2 regions of the Enterococcus sp. DIV0840 genome follow, and region 2 is predicted to be linked to the other one. Evidence: a T-box and tRNA genes for the amino acid it is inferred to sense, from the RefSeq annotation. Region 2 holds a T-box; the other holds one or more tRNA genes.

Region 1 (6,013 bases), 880 kb from region 2:
TATTCCCGCTGCTCATAGATTCTTCCACCTGGCAATAATAAATCATCCACACTTTGATACCCGCCTAATGCGGTTTGAATAATTTGTTGGGACAATACATTTGAGCACAAACGCATTGAAGCCAACATATTTAAACCTTCGATATAGCCTTTAACGTGTTTTTTATTTCCACTAAGTACCATCCAACCGCAACGGAAACCTGCAACTCTATGTGATTTAGAGAGTCCATTTAAGGTAACAACAAACAAATCAGGCGCTAACGTTGCAATTGGAATATGGGTCAATCCATCCATCACCAAACGATCATAGATTTCATCTGAGAAAATGATCAAATCATTTTGTCTTGCTATTTCAACGATCTGTTCAAGGATTTCCTTAGGATATAATGCTCCTGTCGGATTATTCGGATTGATCAAAACAATTGCTTTGGTATTTGTCGTAACTTTAGATTTGATATCATCGATGTCTGGGTACCATTCAGCTTGTTCATCACAAATATAATGAACAGGATTACCACCAGCTAAAGAGATCGAAGCTGTCCATAACGGGTAATCCGGCATTGGGACTAAAACTTCATCTCCATTATTCAAAAGCCCTTGCATACACATTGAAATCAGTTCGCTGACTCCATTACCGGTATAAATATCATTGATCGTTACATTAGGAAACCCTTTGACTTGGCAATATTGTTCGATTGCTTTACGTGCTGAAAAGATTCCTTTTGAATCAGAGTATCCTTCTGAATTACGAACATTCATAATCATGTCGCGAACCACTTCATTTGGCGCATCAAAACCAAAAGGGGCGGGATTACCAGTATTAAGTTTCAAAATGCGAATGCCTTCTTCATGCATTCTGTCCGCTTCTTCTAAAACCGGACCACGTACATCATAACTTACACCATCAAGTTTGTTAGATTTCTCAAAATTTCTCATACCGTATCCCTCATTTTCAAAATTTATATCTTTAAAGTTACGCCACCTAGAAAAAAAAAGCAATGGAAAATTGAAATTTTTCTAAAAAAAATTCTAGGTGTGGAACAAAAGTAAAAATCACTTTTGTTTCACACCCTGAGTACAAATAACGGTGGGAGCAGAAGTACCCCTAACCTTAGTTTTTTATTTATGTTTGTAGACTCTAGCTTCATAAGGAGCAAAAATCGTATGCTGATGAATGGTATGATTGTTCAAATTACACAATTGTAAGTCCCACTCTTCTATCTGAACATTTTCTGGTAAATCAGCTGAAGCGAATTCTTTGGACAGATTGACGATGACCACAAATCGCTCGTTACCTAAACGACGCCCATAAACAAACAATTGTGGATGATCAGGTAAATAAAGTTTATAACTACCGTAAATCAATGCTTCATTTTTATTTCTCAACTGGATCACTTCTTTGTAAAAATTTAAAACTGAATTGGGATCTGTTGATTCATCTAGTACATTGATCTCTTGCTTGTTAGGATTGATTACCATCCAAGGTTTTCTTTTTGAAAAACCAGCGTATTCTTCTGCTGTCCATTGCATCGGTGTTCTCGAATTGTCTCGCGCAGTTCTGCGAATCACATTCATTGCCTTTGAAGGCTCAACTCCTGCATGAATCATTTCATGATAAAAGTTTTTAGTATCGACTGCATCAATATCATCGATCGAAGCAAAGGGCATATTTATCATCCCGATTTCTTGTCCCTGATAAATAAAAGGTGTTCCTTGCAATAATAGAAATGTTAACGCCAAAGCTTTTGCAGATGCTTGCCAGAATACTGTTTCTTCACTCCCAAAACTTGAGACAGAACGAGGAATATCATGATTTTCCATATAAAGGGCATTCCAACCTTTCCCGTCTGCCAAAGCCTCTTGCCAAGCAGTGAGTGCCTTTTTGAAGTGAATAACATCTAACGTTTCTTGTTCTTCTTTATTCCAAAGAGAGATATGATCAAATTCAAACAACATATTGAAATATCCTTCTGTTTCCCCTACCCACTTAGGTGCTTCGGCTGCACTGACTCCATTGGCTTCTCCTACTGTTAGAATATCACGTTTTTTAAAAATATCCCGCAACTCTTCTAAGTGAGTTTCAATTCCGGAAACATTTTTGAATGACTCAAACGGATCATTTGTTGAAGATGTTTCTAGAGGGGCTTTTTTTATATGAGAAATTGCATCAACACGAAAACCATCTATTCCCTTATCTAACCACCAATCGATCATAGAGAACAAGTCTCTTTTCACTCGCGGATTTTCCCAATTTAGATCAGGTTGTTCTTTAGCAAACACATGGAGATAATACTGATTGGTCGTTTCATCATATTCCCACGCTGATCCACCAAAAATCGAAACCCAATCATTCGGTGGCCCATCAATTGTTCCATCAGCCCAAATGTAATAGTCCCGATAGTCATCTTTTACAGAAGACCTTGATTCTATAAACCATGGATGTTGATTCGATGTATGATTGATGACCAAATCCATAATCACTCTAATCCCATGATCATGCGCTTCCTCTAATAACAAATCAAATTCTTCCATCGTACCAAAAGTTCTAAGAATTTTTTGGTAATCGCTGATATCATAGCCATTATCAACATTAGGTGATTCATAAATCGGCGTAATCCAGATGAATCCGATTCCTAAATCTTGAAGATAATCCAGTTTTGAACGGATTCCATTTAAATCACCAATACCGTCATTGTTTGTATCCATAAAACTGGCTGGATAAATCTGATAACCTACTGCTTCTTTCCACCAAGCCCGCTTGATTGCCATCTGTATCACCCCTATGTTGTATTTCTTTTTATTATATAAGATATGTAGGAAAAGTGTATCTGAAATGCATAGAACATTGCTGGCTTTAAACAAATTTATCTTTCTATGGTTGTAAACAAAAAAGCAATCTTTTTAGAAAAGAGTGCTTTACTTAAATTACGTTGTTTAATAACAAGTTAGAAAGGTTGAAAATTCTTATGCGGCCAAGAAGACTCGAACTTCCACGGGGTTGCCCCCACCAGCCCCTCAAGCTGGCGCGTCTGCCATTCCGCCATGACCGCATTTTATAACAAACTATCTGCTATCTATGATAAAATACGCTCAAGTTTTTGTCAATCTTTCAAGAAAGATTCGACATTTTACTTTTCCATAAATCAACAGTCATCTTTTTTGCTTGTAATCATACACCTGACACAATTTCTCATACGATTGGCTTACTTGTTTAGGAATTTCAACCGCGCCAATATAATTTTTTCCCTTTGGTCCATAACCATTTACGTCATTTCTAAGCCGTGGTATTTCACCTAGGACTAAAGAAAGAAAATAGTCTTTACTCCATAATCCGTTCAGTCGATCGTCTTCAAAAATAATCTTTTCATCAACCGACTTTACATATGGAATGATTGGAACATAATTTGTAAAAACAGCGTTTGTTTCACGCCACTCTTTTTCAAAAGTTGCTTTGATTCTTCTTTGTAAAATAGGATCTTCCAATAATAAAACCTTTTTTGGATTTAACTTTTTCTCTTTTATTATATTTAATGAAAAAATCGCATTTTCTCCAGAATTGGTTGAAGTACTCTCTGCTAAAAATAGATGCTCATCTAGGTTGTACTTCTCCTTAAAATAGGCCAAGTACATTTCAGTTTCGCTTACGTCACTGACCTCGAAGCCACTATTTTTAAAGTTTTTCTGTAAAAATGATGTAGCATGGCCAATGCCTCCGACAAGCATAAACTTATCGGCCTTTCCTTGCTTATATAAAGCAATCAACTCATCCGCAAGATATGGTAGACTATTTCCAGCTAGGATGGCAAGATCGTACTTTCCAGTTACTTGTTCTTGTGCAGATAAATAGTCAATAACGGTATTCCAATGCTGCATAGCTATCCCCTTTTCTTTTGTGATTGATTCTAATATAATACCGCCTTTTCTAATAAAAGAAAAGACGGCAACGGTTGAATTCAACTCTATTTGTTCGGATTCAATTCCACTAGCTTTCCGCGACATTTTCCGCAAACATAGCGTTGGGTATTGATTCTTCGTTTACGTAAAATCAATGTTTGACATTTTTCACACTGATACTGGTGATAGGACTGAGGTTTTTGCTCCACTAAAGGCCGAACATAGCGACTCCCACCTGTTTGCTTCAGCAAGGATTTAAATTCTGCATCTTTGTGTTGATATCCTTTATCTTCTAAATGCAGATGATAATGGCACAATTCATGTTTGATCACATTGATCAGTTCTGCTTCACCATAACGTTCGAAAACTTTCGGATTGAAATCAATATTATGTGAGCCTAAATGATACCGACCGCCAGTTGTTCTCAGGCGACGGTTGAAAAAAGCCTTGTGTCGAAACTTTTTTCCAAAAGAAGTCAAAGAAATTTCTTCAACCATTGCTTGTAATTGATCATCTGTTAACTCTTGCTTTGTTGGTTTTCCTTCTTTAGAAAAACGACTCAAGACTATTCTTTCCTTTCAGCTTGAGGCAACATCGTTAAACTGATGCGCCCTTTCTTCGTGTCTACATCTTCCACCCAAACAGTCACAACGTCTCCTACAGCAACGATATCTGTAGGATGTTTAACAAATTTTGTACTAAGTTTTGAAATATGCACTAATCCATCTTGTTTTACACCAATATCAACAAAAGCACCAAAATCGATAACATTGCGAACTGTACCTTGCAACTCCATTCCAGATTTAAGATCTTCCATTGATAAAACATCTTTTCTTAAAAGAGGAGCAGGCATTTCATCCCGCATGTCTCTTCCCGGCTGCACTAAAGCTGCTACAATATCTTTTAAGGTTTCACTACCGACAGCTAATTCTGTTTCTAGTTGTTCCAGTGGCAACCCTTTGATCCGTTGAGCGGCTTCCGATGAGCCAAGTTCTGCTAATTTAACATTGGCTTTTTCTAGAATTGCTTTGGCAATATCATAGCTCTCTGGATGAATTCCTGTATTATCTAATATATTTTTCCCATTTGGAATTCGTAAGAATCCAATCGCTTGTTCATAAGCTTTTGGTCCTAAACGAGGGACTTTTTTGACTTGATTGCGAGCAGTAAATGCCCCATTTTCATCACGGTAGGCCATCAAGTTTTGAGCAGTTGTTTTATTTAATCCGGAAATATGTTGCAATAGTTGCGGGCTGGCTGTATTGACATTCACTCCAACTTGGTTAACTGCTGTTTCTACAACAAAATCTAATTGTTCTGCTAAACGTTTTTGTGAAACATCATGTTGATATTGACCGACACCGACTGCTTTAGGATCGATTTTTACAAGCTCGGCTAAAGGATCTTGCAGACGGCGAGCAATGCTGACTGCACTTCTTTCTTCTACTTGTAGATCAGGAAATTCAGTTCTCGCCACGTCACTTGCAGAATAGACAGATGCCCCTGCTTCGTTAACGATCACATAAAAAACGTCCCGTTTGATTTGTTTTAGCTGTTCAGCAACAAATAGCTCTGATTCACGGCTGGCCGTCCCATTACCGATTGCCACCATTTCAACTTCGTACTTTTCAATCAATTGATTAAAAGCAGGACCTGCTGCTGCACGTTTTTCTCCTGAAGCTGGTTTGTGAGGATAAATGACTTGAATCGCTAATACTTTACCAGTTGCATCAACAATCGCCATTTTACAGCCAGTTCGGTAAGCTGGGTCAAATCCTAATACGACTTTGCCTTTCAAAGGAGGTTGTAATAATAGATTACGTAAATTCTCACCGAATATATTAATCGCTTGTTCATCTGCTTTTTCAGTTAACTCATTGCGAATCTCACGTTCTATCGCTGGACCAATAAATCGTTTGTAGCTATCTAAATATGCTGTTTCAACATACGTTGCAGTTGGGGACTGTTTATTATTTCCAATCAATTGACGTTCTAAATAAGAATTGATTTTTTCTTCCTCTACCAAAAGAGCCACTTTCAAAATATCTTCTTTTTCACCACGGTTTGTAGCTAAGACTCTATGAGAAACCATTTTACTAACAGGCTCAGAAAAATCATAG
Region 2 (6,013 bases):
AGATTCGTACCTTGCTTGATTTCACCGCTGTCAAATCCCTCCAATCCTAGGGCAAGTTTTAGCAAGGTACTTTTTCCTACACCATTTTCGCCGATGATCGCCGAATGTTCTTTCCAAAATAGTGAAAATTCGACTTTATCAAACAATATTCGGTCAGTATAACTTTTGCTGACCTCTTTAAATTGGAGAACTTCTTTACCAGAGCGATTCGTTTCTTTGAATTTCTGGCTTATTTTTTCTGTTTCATCTTTAGGTTTAGGAATTCTCTGAATCTTTTCTAATCGTTTTTCAAGCTGCTTAGCTTTTTTGAAAAATTTTTCATTATCTCCTTCGTGTCCCCACTGTCGAAAGCGACGAATTGCTAGTTTTAATTTCTGAATTTCTTTTTGCTGCTCTGCAAAATCTTTTCTAAGCTTTTCAAGTTGCTCTTCCTTTTGCCGTTTATAAGCAGAATAATTTCCTTTGTATTCCTGTAGATGCCCCTCTTCTAGTTCTACAATTTTTTCTACCGTATGATCTAAAAACAACCGATCATGAGAAACAATCAGATATGCTGTTTTCTCATGGGTCAAATAGCCTTCAAGCCAAGTAATTCTTTGAGTGTCCAGATGATTGGTTGGTTCATCTAGTAATACAAGATCATTTTCCTGTAATAGAATTCTCGCCAATGCGACGATCGTCTGTTCACCGCCGCTTAATTCTGACAATTTTTTTGGTAATAAATAATTGATCATTAGACCATTGGCAATCATCTCAAGTTTATTTTCCATCTCGTAACCACCAGCTTGTTGAAATTCTTCTTGCTTTTGACCGTAACGAGCTAATATTTTATCTAAATCACATTCTGGATTCGTCATTTGCTCTTCCAGTTGCGTTAATTGATAGTGGATCGAATTCAGTAATGTGAACGTTTCTAATAAGTAATCTTTGACCTTCTGTTCGCAAACGTCTGGCATTTGAGCTAAATAGCCAATACGCGCATTTTTCTTGCAACTAACCGTTCCTGAATCAACAGTCTCGATTCCTGTGATGATTTTTAAAATGGTCGATTTTCCTGAGCCATTTGTCCCGATTAATCCTATTTTTTCACCTTTGTTTATTTGTAAATTTAATTCTTCAAAAAGTGGTTCCGTTCCATAATTTTTGGTAAATCTTTGTAATTGTACTAACATCTTTTCCTCTTTCTGCCATTCAGACAGATCAACAAAAATAAACTTTATCGTCTTTATACTTTTTTTAGCGTACGCAAAAAAGCTGAACAATGTTCTCCGTTCAACCTCCATTATTTACTATTAGCTAGCGATTCCCTATATTTCTTCTGGTAAAGATGAGTGAAATGAGATCGCTATCCCCTGTTATTTTATGACTGATTCGTTTTAAGTAAATAAGTCTGAATGGTCTGTTTTATTTAATTTTTTATCCCTTTTTAGACACACTTGTCCCTTGAGATAAAAAATTGGAAATAATAACATGACAAAAAGCTAGGTACGCTATTATATAAGAAAAACCTGTTGTTATTTTTGGCATGTTGACCATTGTACTTATTCACCACCTTCGTCATTTCTTAGGTCTATTGTAGCATGATGTTTTTATTTGTGCAAAATGAGTTTATTTGTTCCCTTGTTGATAGCATTTTAATCGTTCTTCTAGGGTTCCTGTGTGCAGTTCGAATAGATGATTATCAAAATCATAAAAATAAAGTGAGTTTGCTTCACCTTCTACTCGAGGACGTCCATTTTTTATTTCTAATCCTAATGTATTGATTTTCTTTAAGTAATTGTCATACTCGCTTTCTTCTATCTTAAAAGCAATATGATTATATGTCTTGGTTGGTAAAGAGTCGCCTAGCATGATGGCTATCCACAGGTTATCGATCAGAAAAAATTTTTCTTGCGCTACTGAAAATGTATCTGCTCCACTTGAATAAACCTCTTTTGCGGCAAATATTGTTTCGAAAAAGAGGGTGGCCTTTTCTAAATCTTGAACGATAAATGTCATATGACTGATCATTTTTTTCTCACATCCTACGATATAATGAAACAGAGATACTGATTTTATTCAGCACCTCTGTTTCTAATTTCTTTAATTCGCTACAATATTCACCAATTTATCTGGAACAACAATAACTTTACGTATCGTTTTTCCATCAATGAAGGATTGGATTTCTTCTGCTGCTAGAGCCTTTTCCTCCAGCTCTTCTTTACTTAAACCTCGAGCGATATTCAATTTTGCACGAACTTTTCCGTTAACTTGGAAAACGACTTCGACTTCATCTTCGATCAATGCAGATTCATCATATGTCGGCCAAGGAGCATTGGTTAAACTTTCTTCATTTCCAAGGATCGCCCATAGCTCTTCACCAACGTGTGGTGCAATTGGTGCTAGTAATTGAACGAATCCTTCAATGTATTCATACGGTAAAACATCGACTTTATTCGCTTCATTCACAAAGACCATCAATTGAGAAATTGCCGTATTGAAGTGCAGATTTTCCATATCTTCTGTCACTTTTTTCACTGTTTGATGATAAACTTTCGTTAAACGTCCATCGTTTATTGTCGTGATACGGTCACGCATCTTATCATTTTCATCTACGATCAAGCGCCATACACGATCCAAGAATTTACGACTGCCTTCAAGTCCATTTTCACTCCACGCAATCGATGCATCAAGAGGTCCCATGAACATTTCATACATTCTTAATGTGTCCGCACCATATTTTTCCAAAACATCATCTGGATTTACAACGTTTTTCAATGATTTACTCATTTTAGCTGGTGCTTCTTCCAGCTCTTCGCCCGTTTCACTATTCACCCAAACGCCGTCACGTTTCTCGACCATATTGGTAGGAACCAGTACTCCACGGCTGTCACGGAAACTTTGACCAAGAATCATTCCTTGATTATAGAGTTTTTGATACGGTTCTTTTGTTGGTACCACACCGATATCATACAAGAATTTATGCCAGAAACGTGCATATAATAAATGAAGTACTGCATGTTCTGCTCCGCCAATGTAAATATCGACAGGTAACCAGCGCTCTAATTTTTCATAATTGGCAATTTCATTTTTGTTATGAGGATCGATATAGCGTAAATGGTACCATGAGCTTCCGGCCCACTGTGGCATTGTATTTGTTTCACGTTTGCCTTTCTTGCCAGTTTCAGGATCGACTACATTGATCCACTCAGTAATATTGGCAAGCGGTGATTCGCCTGTTCCACTTGGTTTGATATCATCCGTTTTCGGTAATTTCAATGGTAGTTCTGATTCTGGAACCGTCGTTGTTGTACCATCTTCCCAGTGGATCACAGGGATTGGTTCACCCCAGTAACGTTGACGAGAAAATAGCCAATCACGCAAGCGATAGGTGACTTCTTTTTTACCACAGCCATTTTCTTCTAGCCATTGGTACATTTTTTCATTAGCTTCATCTTTAGTTAGACCATCTAAGAAACCAGAATTGATATGAAGACCATCTCCAGTGTATGCTTCTTTCGTGATATCTCCGCCTTCAATAACTTGAATCATTTCGATGTCAAACTTATCAGCAAACGCGTAGTCTCTTTCATCGTGAGCTGGAACAGCCATGACAGCGCCTGTCCCATAGCTTCCTAGAACGTAATCTGCAATCCAGATTGGGATTTCTTTGCCGTTCACCGGATTGATCGCATATGCCCCTGTAAAAGCCCCTGTTTTTGTTTTAGATAAATCTGTACGATCTAAATCAGATTTTTTGCTTACTTCTTCTTGATAAGCTATTACTGCTGCTTTTTGCTCTGGTGTTGTAATCTCATCAACTATTTTTAACTCCGGCGCAACGACTAAATAACTAGCACCAAATAAAGTATCTGCACGTGTTGTGAAAACGGTGATCGTATCATTACTTCCCTTGACTTTGAAATCAACATTCGCCCCTTCAGAACGTCCGATCCAGTTACGTTGCATATCCTTGATACTTTCAGGCCAATCGACTAAATCTAAATCATCCAGTAAACGGTCTGCATAAGCAGTGATTTTAAGCATCCATTGACGCATTGGTTTTCTAACAACATCATAACCGCCGCGCTCACTTTTCCCATCGATGACTTCTTCATTTGAGATCACAGTTCCAAGTTCCGGTACCCAGTTTACGGCTACTTCTGCTTCATAAGCCAAACCATGTTCATATAGTTTTGTGAAAATCCATTGCGTCCATTTATAATATTCTGGATCTGTCGTATTGATTTCACGATTCCAATCATAACTGAAACCTAATGAATTGATTTGACGTTTAAATGTTTCAATATTTTTTTTCGTAAACTCTGCTGGGTCATTACCAGTATCTAAAGCATATTGTTCGGCTGGTAATCCAAATGCATCCCATCCCATTGGATGTAAAACGCTATAACCCTGACTTCTTTTCATTCGAGACAGGATATCTGTCGCTGTATAGCCTTCTGGATGTCCAACATGAAGACCTTGCCCTGATGGATAGGGAAACATGTCTAAGGCATAAAATTTTTCTTTATTTGGATCGTCATGAGTAGTAAAGCTGTTATGCTTAGCCCAATATTTTTGCCATTTTTTCTCGATTTTTTTGTGATCGTAACTCACGTTTTTTCCTCCTATTTATGTAGCTTTTTATTGTTAGTGATTGTTTACTTTTTTAGGTTTGTTTTCTGTACCTTGTTAAAGTTTTTACTTGGTTTGTTTCACTAGTAAGGTAACTTCCTCCCTTTGCACGCCTTGTATTGTTCATCATCTGCTCTGGCTAGCCAGTCGCAGTGATTCACAACAAAAAGTCCTACAGGAAAAATTTCCTATAGGACGTGTGATTGACAACGTGGTACCACCTAAATTTACTTGTATAAATACAAGCCTCAACGCTGTAACGGCCGTCGCCGATTTTACTTACTAAAGTTCAGATGATCGCCGAATTATTACTCGTCACTCATCTACATCGAAAAAAGCTCAAAGAGCATTTCTTCACTCATTCAGTAAAATAACTCAAAGGCGAGTTCGAAAGCTTCTGTGCGTATTTTCACCAACCATACGCTCTCTAAAACATGGTTCTTTCTACTATTCCTTTTCACTGTTTATATATCTATCATGTGCTATCATACTACCAAAGATCTCAGCTAAATTCAATTGTTTTATTTAACTTTCAATGTTTGACCAATATAAATTATATCGTTAGATAGGCCGTTCAATTGTTTGATTCTTTGGACGCTTGTTCCATATTTTTGAGAAAGTCCCCATAAGGTATCTCCGCTTTTTACAGTATGTGAACCTGCTGTTTGACTACCACCTTGATTCCCAGATGAACTAGTTGATCCCCCTTGGCCTTTTTTCACAACTAAACGTTGACCTGGGTAAATAATATCTCCGCTTAAATTGTTCCATTGGCGTAGATTAGCAATACTTATGCCATTTGCATTGGCAATTGCCCATAACGAGCCGCCTGATTTTACCGTGTAGTAGCAATTGGCTGTACCAGTATTATTAGAGCCGCCTGCGTTTCCAGTTGAGCCGCTATTGCCTCCACTTGTGTTGCCTCCGCCAGCATTGCCAGAACCTTTTTTCACAATCAGTTTTTGACCTGGGTAAATGATATCTCCACTTAAATTATTCCATTGACGTAGGTTAGCGATACTTATGCCATTTGCATTAGCGATTGCCCATAACGAATCACCCGATTTTACTGTGTAGTATGTGTTTGAGGTTCCTGCATTGCCTGAACCGCCAGCATTACCAGTTGAGCCACCAGTGTTTCCTCCTGTGCTACCGCCACCAGTATTTCCTGAACCTTTTTTCACGATCAATTTTTGACCTGGGTAAATGATATCTCCACTTAAATTATTCCATTGACGTAGGTTAGCGATACTTATGCCATTTGCATTAGCGATTGCCCATAACGAATCACCTGATTTTACTGTGTAGTATGTGTTTGAAGTTCCAGTATTTCCTGAACCACCGTTGTTGCCAGTTGAGCCACCAGTATTTCCACCGGTATTGCCGCCACTCGTGTTCC

The links. The T-box of region 2 lies ahead of leuS (leucine--tRNA ligase). A T-box ahead of a tRNA ligase gene usually reads a tRNA of that ligase, here a tRNA-Leu.
Region 1: it has a tRNA-Leu gene. The T-box ahead of leuS (leucine--tRNA ligase) is inferred to sense a tRNA for this amino acid. The anticodon was not compared.

The regions. Positions count from the first base shown of each region.
Region 1 covers NZ_CP172876.1:2,176,527-2,182,539, forward strand. Annotated here, with positions in the region: gene IGL98_RS10360 (pyridoxal phosphate-dependent aminotransferase) at 1-935, opposite strand, end outside; gene IGL98_RS10365 (glycoside hydrolase family 13 protein) at 1,119-2,768, opposite strand; tRNA gene IGL98_RS10370 (tRNA-Leu) at 2,967-3,049, opposite strand; gene IGL98_RS10375 (YdcF family protein) at 3,150-3,998, opposite strand; gene IGL98_RS10380 (SprT family protein) at 3,959-4,456, opposite strand; gene IGL98_RS10385 (Tex family protein) at 4,459-6,013, opposite strand, start outside.
Region 2 covers NZ_CP172876.1:3,060,340-3,066,352, forward strand. Annotated here, with positions in the region: gene abc-f (ribosomal protection-like ABC-F family protein) at 1-1,172, opposite strand, end outside; gene fosX (FosX/FosE/FosI family fosfomycin resistance hydrolase) at 1,609-2,010, opposite strand; gene leuS (leucine--tRNA ligase) at 2,083-4,596, opposite strand; T-box leader at 4,803-5,084, opposite strand; gene IGL98_RS14635 (muramidase family protein) at 5,136-6,013, opposite strand, start outside.